One region of the Rhizobium sp. BK456 genome, then DNA from elsewhere that is predicted to be linked to it. Evidence: riboswitches for the same ligand, from Rfam matches in the RefSeq annotation. Region 1 holds a riboswitch; the other holds the start of a gene.
The links. Region 1 has a riboswitch for FMN ahead of FHX03_RS27230 (DMT family transporter). Riboswitches for the same ligand answer to the same signal wherever they lie in the genome.
Positions count from the first base shown of each region.

Region 1 (10,301 bases):
GGAAGGAAAGTGATATGAGCAAGGTCAGCGGCAGCAACGGCGGCGACTCCAAGAACACACTCTATTGTTCGTTCTGCGGAAAGAGCCAGCACGAAGTCCGGAAACTGATTGCCGGGCCGACCGTCTTCATCTGCGATGAATGCGTCGAATTGTGCATGGACATCATCCGCGAGGAGAACAAGTCCTCGATGGTCAAGTCCCGCGACGGCGTTCCGACGCCCCAGGACATCATCAAGGTCCTCGACGAATACGTCATCGGCCAGCGGCAGGCGAAGAAGATCTTGTCGGTCGCCGTTCACAACCATTACAAGCGCCTGGCGCACGCTTCCAAGAACGGCGAAGTCGAGCTGGCGAAGTCGAACATCATGCTGGTCGGCCCGACCGGCTGCGGCAAGACCTATCTCGCCCAGACGCTCGCCCGCATCATCGACGTTCCGTTCACCATGGCCGATGCGACGACGCTGACCGAAGCCGGTTACGTCGGCGAAGACGTCGAAAACATCATCCTCAAGCTTCTGCAGTCGGCCGACTACAATGTCGAGCGCGCCCAGCGCGGCATCGTCTATATCGACGAAGTCGACAAGATTTCGCGCAAGTCCGACAATCCGTCGATCACCCGCGACGTCTCGGGCGAGGGCGTGCAGCAGGCGCTGTTGAAGATCATGGAAGGCACGGTCGCTTCCGTTCCGCCGCAGGGCGGCCGCAAGCATCCGCAGCAGGAATTCCTCCAGGTCGACACGACCAACATCCTGTTCATCTGCGGCGGCGCCTTCGCCGGTCTCGACAAGATCATCTCCGCACGTGGCGAGAAGACATCGATCGGCTTCGGCGCCACCGTCAAGGCCCAAGACGACCGCCGCGTCGGCGAAGTCCTGCGCGAACTGGAGCCGGAAGACCTGGTCAAGTTCGGCCTCATCCCCGAATTCATCGGCCGTCTGCCGGTTCTGGCGACGCTGGAGGATCTCGATGAGGATGCGCTGATCCAGATCTTGTCGGAGCCGAAGAACGCGCTGATCAAGCAGTATCAGCGCCTGTTCGAGATGGAAGACGTGGAACTGACCTTCCACGAGGATGCCCTGCGCGAAATCGCCCGCAAGGCGATCGTCCGCAAGACCGGCGCCCGGGGCCTTCGCTCGATCATGGAGAAGATCCTGCTCGACACGATGTTCGAATTGCCGACGCTGGAAGGTGTGCGCGAAGTCGTCATCTCCGAGGAAGTGGTGCGCGGTTCGGCCCGCCCGCTTTACATCTATGCCGATCGTCAGGAAGAAAAGGCCAACGCTTCGGCGTAACCTTTGCGCTTTCGCACGATTATTTTGGGGGCTTGCCATCGGCGGGCCCCTTTCTATTTGAAAAACCATCCGAGGCACTGTTAGTATTCTGCCGGTGGGAACCGGAATTGACTTTGCCGATGTTGGGAAGGGGCCGATGTTGTGCAAGGAAGAGTGCTTGGCAATGATGCCGTGATTCCGTAAGCCTATTGTCGGTGCTTGTATTTTAGTCGGTTGGAAGTGGTAAGCGCCGGTCCAGCCACGCGCTTCATAGTGTTGGTGTTCCGTTGTAATAAAGCTGTCACATCCGGGGAACGCGGGCGTTAGCGTGGCTTGAAAAGCGTAGTCAGAACCTCCACTTGTAGCAACAAGTGAGAGTGCCGGCCGGTCCCAAGCGGCCGTGCAGAGAGCCCGGTAACGGGACGATGGAAAGGACTTAAAAATGACGAAGAAAACGTCTGTAGCGAGCAGCACTGCCTACCCTGTTCTGCCTTTGCGCGACATCGTGGTTTTCCCGCATATGATCGTGCCGCTGTTCGTCGGACGGGAAAAGTCGATCCGTGCGCTCGAAGAGGTCATGGGTTCCGACAAGCAGATCATGCTGGTGACGCAAATCAACGCCAGTGACGACGATCCGGATCCCTCCGCGATCCACAAGGTCGGCACCGTGGCGAACGTATTGCAGCTCTTGAAGCTGCCCGATGGCACGGTCAAGGTTCTGGTCGAAGGCCGCGCCCGCGCCGAGATCGACACCTATACCAGCCGCGAAGATTTCTATGAGGCGCTCGGCCATGTGCTTGAGGAGCCGCACGACGATCCGGTCGAGCTGGAAGCCTTGTCGCGTTCGGTCGTCTCCGAATTCGAAAGCTATGTGAAGCTCAACAAGAAGATTTCGCCTGAGGTGGTAGGTGCCGCCAGCCAGATCGACGACTATTCCAAGCTCGCCGATACGGTCGCTTCGCATCTGTCGATCAAGATCACCGAGAAGCAGGAGATGCTGGAAACCACCAGCGTCAAGGCCCGCCTCGAAAAGGCCCTCGGCTTCATGGAAGGCGAGATTTCGGTCCTGCAGGTCGAAAAGCGCATCCGCTCGCGCGTCAAGCGCCAGATGGAAAAGACCCAGCGCGAATACTACCTGAACGAACAGATGAAGGCGATCCAGAAGGAACTCGGCGACGGCGAAGAAGGCCGCGACGAGATGAGCGAACTGGAAGAGCGCATCGCCAAGACCAAGCTCTCCAAGGAGGCCCGTGAAAAGGCTGACGCGGAGCTGAAGAAGCTGCGCCAGATGAGCCCGATGTCGGCTGAAGCCACCGTCGTGCGCAATTATCTGGACTGGCTGCTCGGCATCCCCTGGGGCAAGAAGTCGAAGATCAAGGCCGATCTCAACAATGCCGAGAAGATCCTCGAAGCCGATCACTTCGGTCTCGACAAGGTCAAGGAGCGCATCGTCGAATATCTGGCCGTGCAGGCTCGCGCCACCAAGATCAAGGGCCCGATCCTGTGCCTCGTCGGCCCTCCCGGTGTCGGCAAGACCTCGCTCGCCCAGTCGATCGCCAAGGCGACCGGCCGTGAGTATGTCCGCATGGCGCTCGGCGGCGTTCGTGACGAAGCCGAAATCCGCGGCCACCGCCGCACCTATATCGGCTCGATGCCCGGCAAGGTCATCCAGTCGATGAAGAAGGCGAAGAAGTCGAACCCGCTGTTCCTGCTCGACGAAATCGACAAGCTCGGCCAGGACTATCGCGGTGATCCGTCTTCGGCCCTGCTCGAGGTGCTCGATCCGGCGCAGAACTCGACCTTCATGGATCATTACCTGGAAGTCGAATACGACCTGTCGGACGTGATGTTCATCACGACGGCGAATACGCTGAACATCCCGGCGCCGCTGATGGACCGCATGGAGATCATCCGTATCGCCGGCTACACCGAAGATGAAAAGCGCGAGATCGCCAAGCGGCATCTGCTGCCGAAGGCCATCAAGGAACATGCGTTGCAGCCGGAAGAATTCTCGGTCAGCGACGACGCTCTGATGGCGATCAGCCAGCAGTACACCCGTGAAGCCGGTGTGCGCAGCTTCGAACGTGAACTGATGAAACTCGCCCGCAAGGCGGTCACCGAGATCATCAAGGGCAAGACGAAGTCCGTGCATGTGACGGCCGCCAACATCTCCGACTATCTGGGTGTTCCGCGCTTCCGCCATGGCGAAGCCGAGGGCGAGGATCAGGTCGGCGTTGTCACCGGCCTTGCCTGGACGGAAGTCGGCGGCGAACTGCTGACTATCGAAGGCGTGATGATGCCGGGCAAGGGCCGCATGACGGTCACCGGCAATCTGAAGGAAGTCATGAAGGAATCGATCTCGGCGGCGGCCTCCTACGTCCGCTCGCGCGCTGTCGATTTCGGCATCGAGCCGCCGCGCTTCGACAAGAGCGACATCCACGTGCACGTGCCGGAAGGCGCGACGCCGAAGGATGGCCCCTCGGCCGGCGTCGCTATGGCGACCGCCATCGTCTCGATCATGACCGGTATCCCGGTGAACAGACACGTGGCCATGACCGGTGAAATCACCCTTCGCGGCCGTGTGCTGCCGATCGGCGGTCTCAAGGAAAAGCTGCTCGCAGCGCTTCGTGGCGGCATCAAGAAGGTGCTGATTCCGGAAGAAAACGCCAAGGACCTGGCGGAGATTCCGGACAACGTGAAGAACAGCATGGAGATCATCCCGGTGTCCCGCATGGGCGAGGTGATCAAGCATGCGCTGGTCCGGCGGCCGGAGCCGATCGAATGGGACGGCACGGTGGAAACGCCTGTCATCACCTCGGTCGAAGGCCTCGACGAGACGGGCGCGACCATAGCGCATTGAGTGGCCTCGGCCACATTTATGCCCCATTGGCTGAAAAGACGGAAAAAGGCTGGCGAAAACGCCAGCCTTTTTTGTGAAAACGTCATGTAGACGCTTGCTTTTCCTTGATTTGCAGGGCTTTTGGGTTCCCGGCGGGCCTGATGAAACCTATTCTGCGCCTAGCTTACTTTTGAGTCGTTTCGTACCATTTAGAAAGGGGTGGAAACATGAACAAGAATGAACTCGTGTCCGCAGTCGCCGAAAAGGCAGGACTGACGAAGTCTGACGCGGCTTCCGCTGTTGACGCGGTTTTTGACGTTGTCCAGGGTGAACTCAAGAACAAGGGCGACATCCGCCTCGCAGGGTTCGGCAGCTTCACCGTTTCTCATCGTGCCGCATCGAAGGGCCGCAACCCGTCGACGGGCGCTGAAGTCGACATTCCGGCTCGCAACGTGCCGAAGTTCACGCCCGGCAAGGGCCTGAAGGACGCCGTCAACGGCTGATCTGAGATTATCCGCCAGCCGTAAACGAGACCGGCTGTGCAGGATTTAGGAGGGGTTCGGCTTTGCCGGACCCCTTTTGCTTTCGCCGCTTGCCGCATGCGGCCCTTTGTTCTACGACAGAGCTGTTCTCAGGGCGGGGTGAAACTCCCCACCGGCGGTAAGGGTCTCGGCCCGAGCCCGCGAGCGCTTTCCCAAGCTGTCGCTTGGGAAGGGTCAGCAGATCCGGTGCGATTCCGGAGCCGACGGTCAAAGTCCGGATGGAAGAGAATGAGCATGGCCGCGTGCGGGGCAGGGGACTGCCAGCGTCAGCGTGCCGTCGCTCGTTGCGTCCTGATTTATGTTGGTCCCTGGTTTCGGATGAAAGACATGAATCAGAATTCCCTTGCAGTCTCGCAGTCGCGCGCCTTTGCCGGCGCAGCTTTCATGGTGCTTGGAGGCGTAGTCTTCTCGCTCCTCAACGTCGTCACCCAGTGGCTGACGATGAAGCTCGCCTTTCCCTCGGCTTCCGCGGCCTTCTGGCAATATGCCTTCGCGTTTCTGTTCTCCTTGCCCTTCCTGCGCAAATCAGGCCTTTCGGCAATGCGCACCGATTATCCCTGGCGGCATATTGTGCGCGTCATCTTTGCCGCGCTCGGCGTCGAGGCCTGGATTTCCGGCCTAGCGTCGGTGCCGATCTGGCAGGCGATCGCCCTCGTCATGACCTCGCCTTTCTTCATCATTCTCGGCGCCCGCCTGTTCCTCGGCGAACGTGTCGGTCCTGTCCGGTGGGCGGCGACCGGTGTCGGCTTTGCCGGCGCGATGATCATCCTGCAGCCATGGTCCGACAGCTTCACCTGGGCAGCCCTGCTGCCGGTGCTCTCGGCGCTGCTCTGGGGCGCCTCGTCGCTGATCACCAAGAGCCTGACCGGCATCGAAAAGCCCGAGACGATTACCGTCTGGCTGCTGGTGCTGCTGACGCCGATCAATGGCGGCCTGGCGCTCGCGGCGGGCTTTGCCGTGCCGACGGGCACCGCGCTTGCTCTCTTCCTGCTGGCCGGCCTGCTGACGGTCGTGGCGCAATACCTGCTGACCCTTGCCTATGCCAGCGCCGACGCCGCCTACGTCCAGCCCTTCGACGATCTGAAGCTGCCGTTGAATGTGCTGGCCGGCTGGCTGTTCTTCGGTTATGCGCCGGCCGGTTATCTTTGGCTCGGAGCTGCTCTCATCCTTGCCGCCTCGCTTTTCATCATGCGCGACGAGATGCGCCGGGAAAAGGGCGGCCCGACGCAAACCGCGTGAAATGGCGGGGGGCTGTCATGCCTCTGTCATGGCAGTCCCGCAGAAAACCCATGTTTCGACTATTCGACACATGGGGGATTTTCATGACCATTTCATCGCGCAAGGCAGCACTTGCTGCCGTGCTTCTCGCTTCCGTTGCCTTCCCGGCCGCCGCCGAGCCGGTTTTCAACCGCATCGCCTCCTTCCCGGTCGCCCAGAACCTGCCTGCCGACAAGGACAAGCTCTCGGCGACTTCAGCCGAAATCATCACCGCGACCGACGACGGCAACACGCTGATCTATAGCGACAGCCCGCTCGGTGCGATCGGCTTCATCGACATCACCGATGCCAAGGCCCCGAAATCAGGCGGCGCGCTGATGATGGACGGCGAGCCGACTTCGGTCACCTCGAGCGCCGGCAAGGCGCTGGTCGCCGTCAATACCTCCGAAAGCAAGGCCAAGCCCTCGGGCCGTCTGGCGATCGTCGACGTGGCGACGAAGAAGATCGAGAACACCTGCGATCTCGGCGGCCAGCCGGATTCGATCGCGCTCAACAAGGACAAGACGCTCGGCGCCATCGCGATCGAAAACGAGCGCGACGAAGAGGTCAATGACGGCAAGATCCCGCAGATGCCGGCCGGCGATCTGGTCGTCTTCCAGCTCAAGAAAGGTGCCGTCGATTGCGCCACCATCAAGCACGTGGCGCTGACCGGTCTTGCCGGCGTCGCCCCTGAGGATCCGGAGCCGGAATTCGTCGCCTTCAACGGCTTGAACGAGATCGCACTGACGCTGCAGGAAAACAATGAGATCGTCATCATCGACGCCACTACGGCTGAGGTGAAAACGCATTTCTCCGCCGGCAGCGTCGATCTTACCGGCATCGACACCAAGCGTGACGGCACTCTGAAATTCACCGGCGAATTGAAGGGCGTTCCGCGTGAGCCCGACGCCGTGAAGTGGCTGGACGACAACCGCCTCGTCATCGCCAACGAAGGCGATTACCAGGGCGGCTCGCGTGGTTTCACCATCTTCGACAAGATGGGCAAGCTTCTCTACGAATCGGGCGCATCCTTCGAACGCGCCGTCGCTCATATCGGCCACTATCCGGAAAGCCGTTCGGGATCGAAGGGCGTCGAGCCGGAAGGCCTCGAAGCCGCCAAGTTCGGCGACGACCAGTATTTCTTCCTGCTCGCCGAGCGCGCCTCGGTCGTCGGCGTCTTTAAAGATACCGGCGCCGATCCCGAGCTCGTGCAGCTGCTGCCATCGGGCATTTCGCCGGAAGGCGGGATCGCCATTCCCCAGCGCAACCTCTTCGCCACCGCCAACGAGCTCGACCTCGGCAAGGACGGCGGCACGCGCTCGCATGTGATGATCTATGAGCGTTCGGAAGGCGAGAAAGCCTATCCTCAGATCGTGTCGGCCGAAAAGGACGGCAATCCGATCGGCTTCGCAGCCCTATCGGGTCTCGCTGCCGTTCCCGGCAAGCCGGGCATGCTCTATGCCGTCAGCGACAGCGTTCTCGGCTCGCAGCCGACGATCTACACGATCGATGCCAGCAAGAAGCCGGCGGTAATCACCGATGCGCTCATCGTCAAGCGCGACGGCGCCCCGGCCCAGAAGCTCGACATCGAAGGCATCGCGGTGGCCGCCGATGGCTCATTCTGGCTCGCCTCGGAAGGCTACAGCGAGCGTCTCGTCCCACACGCCCTCTACAACGTCAACGCCAAGGGCGATATCAAGGCCGAGATCGCCCTGCCGAAGGAACTCGCCGCCAACGAAATCCGCTACGGCTTCGAAGGCGTCACCATTGTCGGCACCGGCGACGATGCCACGCTCTGGATGGCTGTCCAGCGCGAATGGGGTGACGACGAGAAGGGCTTCGTCAAGCTCGTCTCCTACAATCCGAAGAAGAAGGAATGGGGTGCCGTGCGCTATCCGCTCGACAAGACGGGCAGCGGCTGGGTCGGCCTGTCTGAAATCTCGGCGCAGGGCGACAGCGTCTACATCATCGAACGCGACAACCTCGTCGGCGACGCTGCCAAGCTGAAGAAGCTCTACAAGGTGGCGATCTCGGAGCTGAAGCCCGCCAAGCTCGGCGACGAACTGCCGGTCGTCAAGAAGACCGAAGCTCACGACTTCCTCGGCGAACTCAAGACCGCGACCAACGGCTATGTGCTCGACAAGCTCGAAGGCTTCACCTTCGACGCCTCGGGCAAACCCTACGCCGTCACCGACAATGACGGCGTCAGCGATTCTTCCGGCGAGACGCTGTTCTTCCCGGTTGAGCTGAACGCGACGAACTGAGTTGGGATAAAGAGATAAAGGAAGAGGCCGGGCGAAAGCCCGGCCTCTGTCGTTGAATCCAAGACCCCTCCGCCACAAGGGGAGGGGCTAAGATGCCGCACCGCTTTACGCAAACTCCATCGTATGAATTCGTCGAACGGTAACAGCCAGCAAGACCTCTGCTTTTGGTCGCTGCCGGACAACAGCGCCTAGTCGCTCCCCCTTATGGAGAGGGGTAGAGCGGCAGCCCACAACCCTCAAAAACAAGCAGCTCCAGCCCTACCAGCGCTGATGCACATGCGGCGCGATCAGCCGCTCGTAGAGCTCGCGTGTCGCCGCCATGACATCGGCCGAGAGCGGCGCAAGATCGGCTGCCGCCGCATTGGCTCTCGCCTGTTCGCCATTGCGGGCACCGGGGATGACGACGGTGACGGCGTCGGCCATCAGGATCCACCGAAGTGCAAAGGCGGCCATAGTGGCGCCTGTGGGCACCAGCTTGCGCACCTCCTCCACCGCCTGCAGGCCGACTTCGAAGGGCACGCCGGCAAAGGTCTCGCCGACGTCGAAGGCCTCGCCGTGACGGTTGAAATTGCGGTGGTCGTCGCTGGCAAAGTGCGTTTCCCCGGTGATCTTGCCGGAGAGCAGACCGCTGGCCAACGGCACGCGGGCGATGATCGCCACGTTCCTGCGGCGCGCCTCCTGGAAAAACAGGTGGTCGGGGCGCTGGCGGAAGATGTTGTAGATGATCTGGATGCTGACGACGCCGGGATATTCGATCGCCTTCAGCCCGTCCTCGACCTTTTCGACGCTAACGCCATAACCCCTGATCTTGCCGGCCTTCTGCAGCGCGTCGAGACCTTCGAAGACCTCCGGCTGGTAAAACACCTCGCGCGGCGGGCAGTGAAGCTGCACGAGGTCGAGGCTGTCGACGGCAAGATTCTCAAGGCTGCGGTCGATGAAGCCTTCGAGATTGGCCTTGGTATAACCTTCGGCGACATGCGGGTTGAGCCGGCGGCCCGCCTTGGTGGCGACCATCGGGCGCTTGCCGCCACGCGTCTTGAGCACGTCGGCGATGATCTTTTCCGAGCGGCCGTCGCCATATACGTCGGCTGTATCGATGAAGGTCATGCCGGCATCGAGTGCGGCATTCAGCGCCGCGCGTCCATCCGCTTCGCTGATATCGCCCCATGAGCCGCCGATCTGCCAGGCGCCGAAGCCGACATTGGTGACCGTGACGGGCATGCGGCCGAAAGCATGGTGTTTCATGAGAAATTCTCCCAATGCATGTTGCCCGGAAGTGTGCAGCGGTTCCGGGATAGCGACATGCGTAAAAACAGAGAACTAAAGCGCGTCCCATCAACCAAGTTCAATGTGACGCGCTTTAGGTGATGAAAGAGATTGGCCTATCAGCCGGGCGAGGATGCGGCAATTGTCGATCCGGCCTTGATTGGTCGCCTCGATGAAATATCGTCGGATTACAAGGCTTCAACTGCAATGGAATGGAAAAGGAAAGATGATGGAGATCAAACCCGCCGGCTCTCGCCCCTCGATGACGCCGCCGGCCGACTATTTCACCGGCGCCGTTCGCCAGGACCCGCTGATGGAGCCGCCGGCACCGGCCCGGGTGAAGGCAACCTCGGTTACTTTCGAGCCCGGCGCCCGCACCGCCTGGCACACGCATCCGCTCGGCCAGACGCTGATCGTCACTTTTGGCAAGGGCCTCGCCCAGAGCTGGGGCGGGGAAATCCGCGAGATTCGCGCCGGCGACACGGTCTGGTTTTCGCCGGGCGAGAAACATTGGCACGGCGCTGGCGAGGATACGGCGATGACGCACATCGCCATTCACGAGGCGCTGGACGGCAAGCATGTCGACTGGATGGAACAGGTCAGCGACGCGCAATATTTCGGCAAAAGCTGATCAGAGCCGTTTCAGGCAATAGGAAAAATGCGCATGTGATTCGACCGTCAGGAACTCGAATTGCCAGCCGTAATCCTTGCAGAACTTGGTGACCGCCTCGACGACGCCATAGACGATCGGCTTGACCGTGTTGCCGGTGCAGAAGTCGTGCCCGGCGATGCGCCCCGTCCGCTTCACCTTCTTTTCGCAGAGCAGCAGTTCCTGCCAGGTGAGCTCGAAGGAATGATCGGT
Region 1 is NZ_JACIAO010000011.1:202,689-212,989, forward strand. It holds gene clpX (ATP-dependent Clp protease ATP-binding subunit ClpX) at 15-1,292, shown strand; gene lon (endopeptidase La) at 1,714-4,131, shown strand; gene hupB (DNA-binding protein HupB) at 4,338-4,613, shown strand; FMN riboswitch at 4,734-4,886, shown strand; gene FHX03_RS27230 (DMT family transporter) at 4,980-5,891, shown strand; gene FHX03_RS27235 (esterase-like activity of phytase family protein) at 5,975-8,173, shown strand; gene FHX03_RS27240 (aldo/keto reductase) at 8,432-9,418, opposite strand; gene FHX03_RS27245 (cupin domain-containing protein) at 9,669-10,070, shown strand; gene FHX03_RS27250 (class I SAM-dependent methyltransferase) at 10,071-10,301, opposite strand, start outside.

Region 2 (10,301 bases), on a different contig from region 1:
GATCGGCATGGAGCATCCCGAAGAGCCGCGCCACTTCATCGAGGCGATGCAAGGTCACGACGGGATGCCGTTCGCCAATGATCCTCAGCCTGACGAAGTCCCGCGTGAAGGATCCTTCGAAAAGCGCCCAGCGCTCGTCCCAGCCGCCTTCGTCGGGAGCGTAGGAATGCGCGCGGTTGGGAAACAGCCAGAACAGGGCAGGCCCGGTCAGGCTGAAGCGGCCGCTGGCGGCGGTCTCCAGCCAGCCCTGCCCGCGCTCCACCAGCACGACGGCGAAACTCGGAAGTTTCCGGTCGGTCACCGCATGGCGGGCATGCTGCCTGCCGCTTCCGGTGACCGCCAGTCCGCCGGCCGCGCCAAGCGGCGTTCTGTAAATGGCCTCGGCCTGTTTCATGATGAGCGAAAAGTCCAGCTACCAGTTTCCTCTATGTCGGTTATTCCTGCAGATCAGATAATTAAGCGCAACTCAATTCAAGCTGGGGAAGGCTGAAATGTCGATTGCCGCCGAAGCCGTGCAGGCCCGAACACCGGAATTTCCCCTGACCGCCCACGGCAAAACCTTGACTGCGGAGCGGATCGGCTGGCTCACGCCGACCGATCCCGCCATCGGCGTCGACGCCATCCGCCGCCGCTACCAGAACGACGGCTATGTTTGGCTGAAGGGCCTCCTGCCGCGGGCCGATGTCATCGATTTCCGTGGCTGGGCGTTCGAGCGCCTCGCGGTGACAGGATTGGTCGAGCCCGGCAGCGATTTTTCGCAAGGGATTGCGTCGGCCGCCAGCGTCGACTGGAGCCTGGCGGACCGGCGCCTGATGTCGCTTGTCCGCTCCGCCGCCTATGAAGGTTTTTGCGCGCAGCCGCCGCTTACCCGCTTCATGGACGAATTTCTGCAGGGCATCTCCTATCTGCACAAGCGCAAGATCATGCGTTTCACCCAGCCGGGAACGCCGACGGCCACACCCGCTCACTACGATCTCGTTTATCTCCGCGGCGGCACCAGTCGCCTGGTGACGGTATGGATCCCGATCGGCGACATCCCTGCCGAGATGGGCGGCCTCGTCTACCTCGAAGGTTCGCACGCGCTTGGAGTCAAGATGGAGGCGAAGTTCCAGGCCGCAAGCGGCGATCTTTCTCCGGAAGAGCGGATCAGCGCCTATAACAGCCACATGACGGAAGGCGGCTGGGTCTCGAAAGATCTTCCCGATATGGCGGAGCGCTTCGACACCCGCTGGCTCGCCGCCGATTATGAGGCCGGCGACGTTGTGCTGCACTCGCCCTACATGATCCACGCCTCAACCACCAACCAGAACAGCAGCCGGCGGCTGCGCCTTTCCACCGACATCAGATATCAGAATGTCGACGACGAGATCGACGCCCGATGGAACAACCATTGGAGCCTCGGCGATATGCTGTAGCCCGGCTTCAGCGCCCCGGCAGCGAAGCGTCGGGACCTTACTGCCGCCGTGAGCGTTGATGGTCCAAGCCTTGAATCGGTTGCATGACTGACCGACTTATGGCTGGGACCGAACCGCTCGAGTTGCCTGATGCCGCGCACGAACCTGAACGATATCCTGATCTTCATGGCCGTCGTCGATGCCGGAAGTTTTATCGCCGGCGGCCAGGCCATGGGCCTGTCCCGCTCGGCGGCCGGAAAGGCCGTCATCCGCCTCGAAGACCGGCTCGGCGCACGTCTGCTCAACCGCACGACGAGAACGCTGAGCCTGACCGATGAAGGGCGGGTCTTTTACGAGCGCGGCCTGCAGATCCTTGCGGCGGTCGATGAGGCGGAAGCGAGTCTGGGAGGCCAGAGCGGCATGCCGCGCGGCCTTCTCAGACTGACTGTACCCGATGCCTTCGGCCGGCTCGTCGTGATGCCGCTGCTGGAAAAATATCTTCGGGCCTGGCCCGACATCCAGGTCGAGGTGAGCTTTACCGATCACCTCTCCGACATCATCGAGGACGGCTTCGATCTGGCGATCCGTATCGGCGCCGCGGCGTCGGATACCCGGCTGGTCTCGCGCGTGATCGCCACCTACAAGACACGCCTCTGCGCCTCGCCTTCCTATCTCGCCGCGAACGGCGAGCCACGCGAAATCGACGATCTCGCAGCCCACGACTGCCTGATTTTCGCCAACCGCAATCAAAGGCAAGGCTGGCGTTTTCGTGGCAAGGGCGGTGCCTGGATCAAGGCGCAGGGGCGCAGCCGCCTCAGGCTCGACAACGGCGAGGCGATCCGCGACGCTGCCCTGGCGGGATTGGGTATCGCGCTCCTGCCCGATTTTCTCATCGGCGGCGATCTCGCCGCCGGGCGTCTTCGGCAGGTCCTGCCCGACCTGGAAGCCGATGACGCCAAGATCGTCACGCTCTATCCCGACAAGCGCCTGCTGGAACCGCGCATCCACCGTTTCGTCGATCTGATGGTCGAGGCACTGGGACACGAGAGATCGGGCGCGCGCTCATCGCCTTGATACGGAAGCACCAACATCGGCAACCGCCCTGTCGAAACCGCGGAAACTTTTCAAGGCAAGGGGAAAGAGAGTGGCGACGAGATAGGCAAACCCGGTGAGCAGCAGCGCCGCGGCAAGACCGATCGTGCTGATCAGCGTACCGCCGACAAGGCCGCCGAAGGGAATGAGGGCGAAGCAGAGGGCGGTATTCAATGCGATGACGCGGCCGGTCAGCGGCTTGGGGATGCGCTCGAAGATCACCGCCGACAGGATCGGGTTGAGAAAGCCCGAGGCGAATCCCCCGATGGCCAGGGTCGTAAAGACAAGACCGAGCGGCGCATCCAGCGCAGTAACGAGAAAACGCGGAAAGCCGGTCAACAGGAATGCCACGGTATAGACGATCAGGCGCGGCATCCGTTCGCCGATTGCTGCGGCGATCGCCGCACCTGCGATCGATGCGCCGGCGAATGCCGCAAACATTGCTCCCAGCAGTTCCGGACCATGGCCGGAATCACGTGTCCAGACAGGCAGCAGCACCGCATGATAGGCCTGATCCAGCAGGTTGGTGATCGCCACCATAACGACGATGCTGACGAGCACAGCATCGCCGCGCAAAAAGCGCCAGCCTTCGCGGAGATCGTCGAGATAAGAAGGTCTCTCGGCCGGTCGGGCGCCGGATAGCTCTGGCGTGCGCCGCATATCGGGGATGCCGATGGCAACGATCAGCGCGGCCGCGGCGAAGGTGGCGGCATTGACGAGGAGCGCCTGACCCGGGCCGATCAGGCCGATCAGCGCCCCGGCTCCGGCCGCACCCGCCGTCGAGGCCAGCCGCTCAATGGCGCTGGCGACGCCAGTCACCCGTTCGAGCGGCACATTCGCGAGCCTGGCGATATCGGGAACCATCGCCTGCTTGGCGGCGTCGGAAGGCCCACGCAGCACGCCCATGGCAAAAACGGCAGGCAGCAGCACCGGCATGCCGAGCAGGCCGAAAAAATCGAACAACGGCACCAACGCCACCACGGCCACCGAAACGCTATCGCAGACGATGGCGATGCGCTTGGCGCCGACGCGGTCGATCAGCGGCCCGCCGAGCGCCTTGGCGACGACATAGGGCAGCATCTCCATCATCGCCGTCACGCCGGTCAGGACAGGGCTGCCCGTCGTGCTCAACACCAGCCAGGGAATGGCGATGGTCGACAGCCGCGTGCCGGAAAGCGAACATGTCTCGGCAGCAGCGAGCGCCAGGAAAGGCCCAGCCTTCCTCACGCCTCGTCCTCCCCTTCGCGATGCGGAAGGCGGCCCGGATAGGGGAAGGCGTGCAGCATGACATAGAAAGGAACCATGTCGGAATTCCGGGACGCCGCCTCGCCCAGCGGCGGAGCCGCCCGCATCGCTTCCAGGATGATGTCGGTCAGCCGTTTCGTCAGAGCCTCGGCCTGTGGCGCCGTCATCGGAATAATGATGTCGTCGGCAGTCGTCGCCTTGCGCCATTCGGCCGGCAGTTCGGCATATTCCTCGAGCGCCTGCTGCATCTGGCCGACCTGCAGCGAGAGCGCCGCCTGGTTGAAAGCGAGGTCGAGATCGAGCGCCTCCCCCTCGGCTTCGCTCGGCGGCACCGAGGTCAGCTCATGGCTGGCGCGCCACCAACGGTCTCGCCGTGAGGCATGCGGCGCCTCCTCGATGAAGCCATATTGGGCAAGCTGGCGCAGATGATAGCTCGTCGCGCCGCTGTTCAGGCCGAGCCGCGCGGCAAGCTGCGTCGCCGTGGCAGGTCCATCGATCCTCAGCATGCCGAGCATGCGCAGCCGGACGGGATGAGCCAGCGCCTTCAGCGCGGTCGGTTCGGGCACGACGCGGCTGACGATGCGGGAGGCGGCGGTATCTGCGGCAGGTTTCGGGTGCGGATGTTTCATGCTTCAAGCATATATTTGCAAACATATCTTTGCAAATATTTCTTTGCAAAAGCGATGCGTCTGCCCGCAGGCTCAATCCTCCCGCAGGGTGAAGACCGCGCAAGGATCGGCGATGCCGCGCAGGGTATGCTCTCCGAGCGGCATCAAGGGCGTCCCCGTGTTGGCCGCCACCGCGCCTGAGATCAGCACAGTTCGGCCGAGCGGCTTGCAGAGCCCTTCCAGCCGGCTGACCAGGTTGACCGCAGGGCCGATGGCGGTAAAGTCCAGCCGGTCGGCCGCGCCGATATTGCCCCACAGAATCTCGCCGAAATGCAGCGCCGCGCCGAACGGCAACGGTGCCAGCCCCTGCGCCTGGCGCACCTGGTCGAGATGAACCATGCCGGCGCGGCTGGCGGCGACCGCCCGCAATGCGGCCTCGCAGGCCTCCCGGTCTCCTTCGATCGCTCCGCCAGAAGCCGCCGTCACCGGAAAGATCGCCAGCACGCCGTCACCGATGAATTTCAGCACCTCGCCGCCGAAGGCGTGCACTGCGCCTGCGACGCGGTCGAAATAGGCGTCCAGCGCGGTGATCATCTGGTGAGGATCGGTCACCTCGGAGAGCGCGGTGAAATCGCGCAGATCGGCGCAAAGAAGAGCGGCTCGGATGGTCTCGCCGGTGCCGCGGGCTAGCGCGCCGGCCTGCACTCGGGCCGCACTGCGCCGGCCGAGATAGGCTTCGAGGAGCGCGGCCCGCGCCTCCCGCGCAGCAAGTGCGGCAAGCGGCGCAGCGGCAAAACGCGCGACCTCGCGCAGCAGGCTGATCGCGGCCGGGCCGAATGCGCTGTTCCCTGCCCCGCTGGCAACCCCCGCCCAGCCGAGCAGCGGGCCGTCCGATGCCTGATTATCCTGTGCTGGCCCGATCCTGGTCTCCCACACCGGCCCCAGCCCGGCCAGCCACTCGCGCCCGGCTTCGCTCTGCGGAGTGGCGGCAAAGGCCAATGCCTCGATGACCGCCTCGGTCTCGGCCCGCCACAGCCAGGTGCGCCGCGCGATGATCGGATGCGGCACCGATAGCGTCAGCGCGCCGCCCGAAAGCGGCAGGCCCTCAGCCAAAAGCCGGCGCCCGAGCTCGGCCAGAAACCGTTCGGGACCGGGCGAGGCACCGGCCTCGTCAACCAGCCAGGCAAGGGGAGACGGCAGATCCATGCTGCAACATGACACCGCCCCGGGACGTCCGCAAGGATGCCTTCAGGAGCCTATCGACACCTTGAGCCCTTCCTGCGCAGACAATTCCTGTCGCGAACCTTCCATCACGGGGAAAAGCGAAAAATAACGCTTTAAACTTGCGCCGTTTTGATTTCATTATGCGCCGTTCGTCATCGTGTGATTGAGGGGTACGATGGGCACGATATTCTGGCCGAAAGATCCGCTGGATGGGAATGACATGACGCTGCTGACGTCGATCCTTCGGCGGTGGTGCGAAAGGTATCAGGTCGAGCTGACGGCGGAGGAAAGCAGCCGCAAGGCAAAGGAACTCGTCGAATGGTTCGAATTCGGCGTCAAGGATCCGATCGAGCTCGCCGAACTGATCGACGACAAGCACTGGCTCGTCAGCAGGATCTGACACAGGGCCTGCGGAAATTTCATAGGAAAAGGCCGGGCGAAACATCGCACCGGCCCTCGTCAACTTGCCTAACCAAGGCTTTTAGTCATCATCCCGCCAGCGACGGTCGCGATCCCAGCGCCGCTCATGGCTCCAGCGCGGGCCGTCCCAATCGCGGTGACGTCGCTCCCAGCCCCAACGCGGCGGGCCACCGTAAAATGCCACCGGCGGCGGGCGTCGCCAATTCGGCCGGCATTCACCCCAGCGGGTCAGATGCCAGCCGCGGCCGCACGCATAGTCGACCTTCGTGACATCGCTTGTGGCTTTGCTCTGGACATTGATTGTCCCCATCGGCATTGCCTCAGCCGTGCCGATCGAGAGGCTGCCAGCGAGCAAGGCAGCCGCGATAGAAAGTGCCTTCATCGAAAACTCCATTTCATCCAGCCGCCCTGATCTTATGGCCGCCAAATTGAACTGGAGATGAACTGCACGTTCATGTTTAGACGATAAAAACCAGCGTTTTCGGACGCCCGATCAGGGTATCGCCGCACCGCTTTTCCCGCGGCGTCAAGCGCTTGCGGGCGCCCGCTGCCCGTAAAAAATCGTTCATGTTCTGCCGTGAAAACTGTCAGGACCGGGATCGCGCCCGGCGGCGACCTCGGTCAGCCGTCCAAGGTAGTGCGCCCAGCCTTCTGCATGGCCGGCGCATTGATCGGCGCTCGGCAGGCCGCTATGGGTGAGTCGCAGCAGCGTTCCGTCTCCTTGCTCGATCAGGTCGATCTCGACCAGGCTCGACCCCGGCGGAACCACCTCGCTGCCGTCCCAGCCGAAGCTATAGGCAAGGCGATGAACCGGCACCACCTCGCGAAACGAGCCGCGCGCAAAACGAGCGCCGGTGACGTTGACGAGGTAGAGCCCGCCCGGCTGCGGCTCGACCTGAGCCTCGGTTCCCATCCAGCGCAGAATCTTTTCAGGGTCGGTCATCAGCGCAAACACCGCGGCCGGCGGCGCCGCGATATGCGCCTCGCGGTGAACGACGAGGGGATCTTGCATGTCTCTCTCCCATGGTTGTCATGGCCTGCCCTCGCCTCCGGCGGGATCAGCGGGTCATGCTGTGTAGATTGGGTGTCCTCATCGGAATCATGTAGGCAAACGTGTACGTTCAGCAAGGGCGCTCGGGGCGTCATCCTCATATTGCGGACACAGGTAAGCCGCTGCTCCTTGCACATTGCAGAAAGTATTTCGCCCTATTGCCAGCCCGCCGCCTTGCCCCTATTGTCCCCGCCGTTCTCAGGGCGGGGTGAAAGTCCCTACCGGCGGTATGCAGTTTCGATTGCGAGCCCGCGAGCGCCTTCTTAAGGAAGGGTCAGCAGATCAGGTGAGATGCCTGAGCCGACGGTCATAGTCCGGATGAAAGAGAACGCGCGTTCCTGCCGCCCTTGCGGCTGTCGGGGACGTTCGTGATCGCCTTGGGTGATGTGTCTGTTCGCCAAAGGAGATTACCATGACACCCACCCGCTACGCCTTTATCAAAGCCAGCTGGCACGCCGACATCGTCGACCGCGCCCTTGACGGCTTCTACCAACTCGTGCCGCCCGAGCAGGTCGATGTGTTCGATGTTCCCGGCGCCTTCGAAATGCCGCTGCTTTCCCGCGATCTTGCCGCAACCGGGCGCTATGCCGCCGTCGTTGCCGCCGCTTTCGTCGTCGACGGCGGAATTTACCGCCATGAATTCGTCGCCCAGGCCGTGGTCGACGGGCTGATGCGCGCCGGCATGGATACCGGCGTGCCGGTGCTGTCGGTTTCGCTGACGCCGCACCAATATCAGGAAACCGACCACCACAAGCAGATCTACCGGGCACACTTCGTCGAGAAAGGGCGGGAGGCTGCAAAGGCCGCGCTGACGATCGGGAAGACACGCGCCGCTCTTGCCGCGTAGCAAGGCTGATCCGCTGAAACCGAGGCGGCGGGACCGATCCCGCCGTCTTCATCAGGCCAATTCCGACAGAATAATTGATTCGACGCCCTCGCCGCGCTGTGGTCCACTCGACCCCGACATGTATCGCCATTCTTAACGCATCCACAACCTCAAGGAGCTGAAGATGAGCAATGCAATGCGCAGTGAACCCCCTATCGAAAATCCGAAAACACGGCCCGTCGACACCAAGCTCGAAGTGGTCGTCATCCCCGTTTCCGACGTCGACCGCGCCAAACGTTTTTACGACGGCCTCGGCTGGCGGCTCGACGCCGACTTCGCCAGTGATGCCGATTTCCGGGTGATCCAGTTCACCCCGCCCGGCTCCGGCTGCGCGATCATTTTCGGCAAGAACATAACCGCAGCCGCACCCGGCTCCGCCCAGGGGCTCTACCTCATCGTCTCCGACATCGAGGCCGCCCGTCGCGATCTCATCGCCCGTGGCGTCGAGGTCAGCGACGTGTTCCATGACGCTGCCGGCGTCTATGCCGGCAAGGACGAACCCTATCTCTTCGGACGGCTGAGGCTCGCCGGCCGCGATCCCGATCACCGCAGCTATCGCTCCTTCGCCTCGTTCAAGGATCCCGACGGCAACGGCTGGCTTTTCCAGGAAGTCACCCAGCGCCTGCCCGGACGCATCGACGCCGACGAGACGGCCTTTGCGACCTCGAGCGACCTTGCGTCAGCGCTGCGCCGCGCGGCCATCGCCCACGGCGAACACGAGAAACGCAACGGCGGCAAACACGACGAGAACTGGCCGGATTGGTACGCCGAATACATGGTCAGCGAACGGGCCGGCCGGGAGCTGCCGTTATAGATGGCGGTAAAGGACGCAGACGCTGGTCGCGTCTGTGTTCCCTCTTAATAATGCTGCAGTCCGCTTGCCTTTCGCTTGCCGCTCAAGGCCAAGCGAAGGACAATAGGGGGCCACACGGCACGTCTTTCATTGTCTCTCGCTTCACCCCGAGCGAAAGCGCCGGCAAGCCACCCCATTATCGGTCAAACATATCCCGCCACTGCTTTTCTCCAATCATGCAGTCTGTCGCCGGCACAGCCCCGGCAATTCTCTGCACCGTAGCCGGCGGGGAAAGGCCGCTGATCTCCAGCACCAGCTTGCGGCGCACGGCAACGGCGAAATCCTCGATCTTGCGCACCGGCAGCACGAAGGCGCCAGGGCCGCCGATCACGCAGTCGGCGTAATATGTGTCGAGCCCGTTGGGGGCATCGGAGGGCCTCAGCATGATGGCAAGGCCGTTGATGATCATGCCGGCTTCAACCGCCTTGTCGCGCGCCGGTGTAACCGGATTGCCGGAATTGTTCGGGCCGTCGCCGGAGACGTCGATCACCTCCCGCCGACCCTGAAACGGGCTGGTCATGATCATGCTGGCGCCCTGGCCGATCGCTGTGGATATCGAAGTGCGCCGTTGCGTGGCGATCGGCCGGGCTTCGATCTTGCCGGCAAAGGCGATCGCGTCCTCTTCCGTCTCGATCACCTGCCAGTCGATCACCGAATCCTGGACGACGTAGCCTGCCCATTCGAAATAGCTGATGGCAATGCGCCCGGTCAGACCGCCCCTCACCGCATTAAGGAATTCCTGGTGCTTGAGCGCCTCGACATACCCCTCGCGCTGAATGCCGATCTCTTCGAAATCCATCGACCGCGAGGTGTCGACGGCGAGCACGAGGCTGACGTCAACCTCGTTCGTCCCCGCCTGTGCTGCCGGGACGAGGCCGGAAAGCCCCATGAGCACCGCAACTGTCGTCAGCATCGGTAAATCCCCGCGCCATCCAAGCCAGCGAACTCTAACACAGCTTGATCGAGGAAGGACGCGCAGCCGCGTGCACGGCTTCAATTTTCGGTGATGGCATCGGGTGCCTCAATGCAGGGGAAGCCACAAGGGGGTCTTCCACGCCTTCAGCGCCTCGAGAAAGACCTGCAGGCGCAAGGGCAGGAAGCGGCGTGTCGGATAGACCGCATGCACGAATATCTCCTCGGACGACCAGTCCGGCAAGAGGCGGATGAGCTCGCCTCTTCTGATCTGATCGTCGCAATAGGTGGAAGGCAGCAGGCCGATGCCGTGTCCGCGATAGGTGAAGGCGCTCACCGCTTCGAAATCCCGGCTCGATACCGGCCCCGACACCTGCTGGCGGACCGATTTGCGGTCGCTGACGAGATGCCATTCCGCTTCGCCGTTACGGCCGTTCAGCAGCACGCACTGATGATCCTTCAGGTCTTCGGGCTTCGAGGGAGGCGCCCTGCCCTTCATATAGTCCGGCGCCGCGACCAGATAGCGCACGCTCTTTCCGAGCCGCTGCGCGACGATCGACGAATCCTTGAGTTCGCCGAAGCGGATGCCGAGATCGATATTCTCGGCGATCAGATC
Region 2 is NZ_JACIAO010000007.1:270,136-280,436, forward strand. It holds gene FHX03_RS21055 (helix-turn-helix transcriptional regulator) at 1-394, opposite strand, end outside; gene FHX03_RS21060 (phytanoyl-CoA dioxygenase family protein) at 492-1,415, shown strand; gene FHX03_RS21065 (LysR family transcriptional regulator) at 1,545-2,468, shown strand; gene FHX03_RS21070 (MFS transporter) at 2,457-3,713, opposite strand; gene FHX03_RS21075 (ArsR/SmtB family transcription factor) at 3,710-4,360, opposite strand; gene FHX03_RS21080 (adenylate/guanylate cyclase domain-containing protein) at 4,433-5,545, opposite strand; gene FHX03_RS21085 (hypothetical protein) at 5,739-5,963, shown strand; gene FHX03_RS21090 (GCG_CRPN prefix-to-repeats domain-containing protein) at 6,045-6,365, opposite strand; gene FHX03_RS21095 (SRPBCC domain-containing protein) at 6,549-6,995, opposite strand; FMN riboswitch at 7,225-7,368, shown strand; gene FHX03_RS21100 (6,7-dimethyl-8-ribityllumazine synthase) at 7,447-7,881, shown strand; gene FHX03_RS21105 (VOC family protein) at 8,045-8,734, shown strand; gene FHX03_RS21110 (DUF1194 domain-containing protein) at 8,910-9,686, opposite strand; gene FHX03_RS21115 (LysR family transcriptional regulator) at 9,795-10,301, opposite strand, start outside.
Region 2: it holds a riboswitch for FMN, as region 1 does, so the genes downstream of both, FHX03_RS21100 (6,7-dimethyl-8-ribityllumazine synthase) here and FHX03_RS27230 (DMT family transporter) in region 1, are expected to answer to the same signal.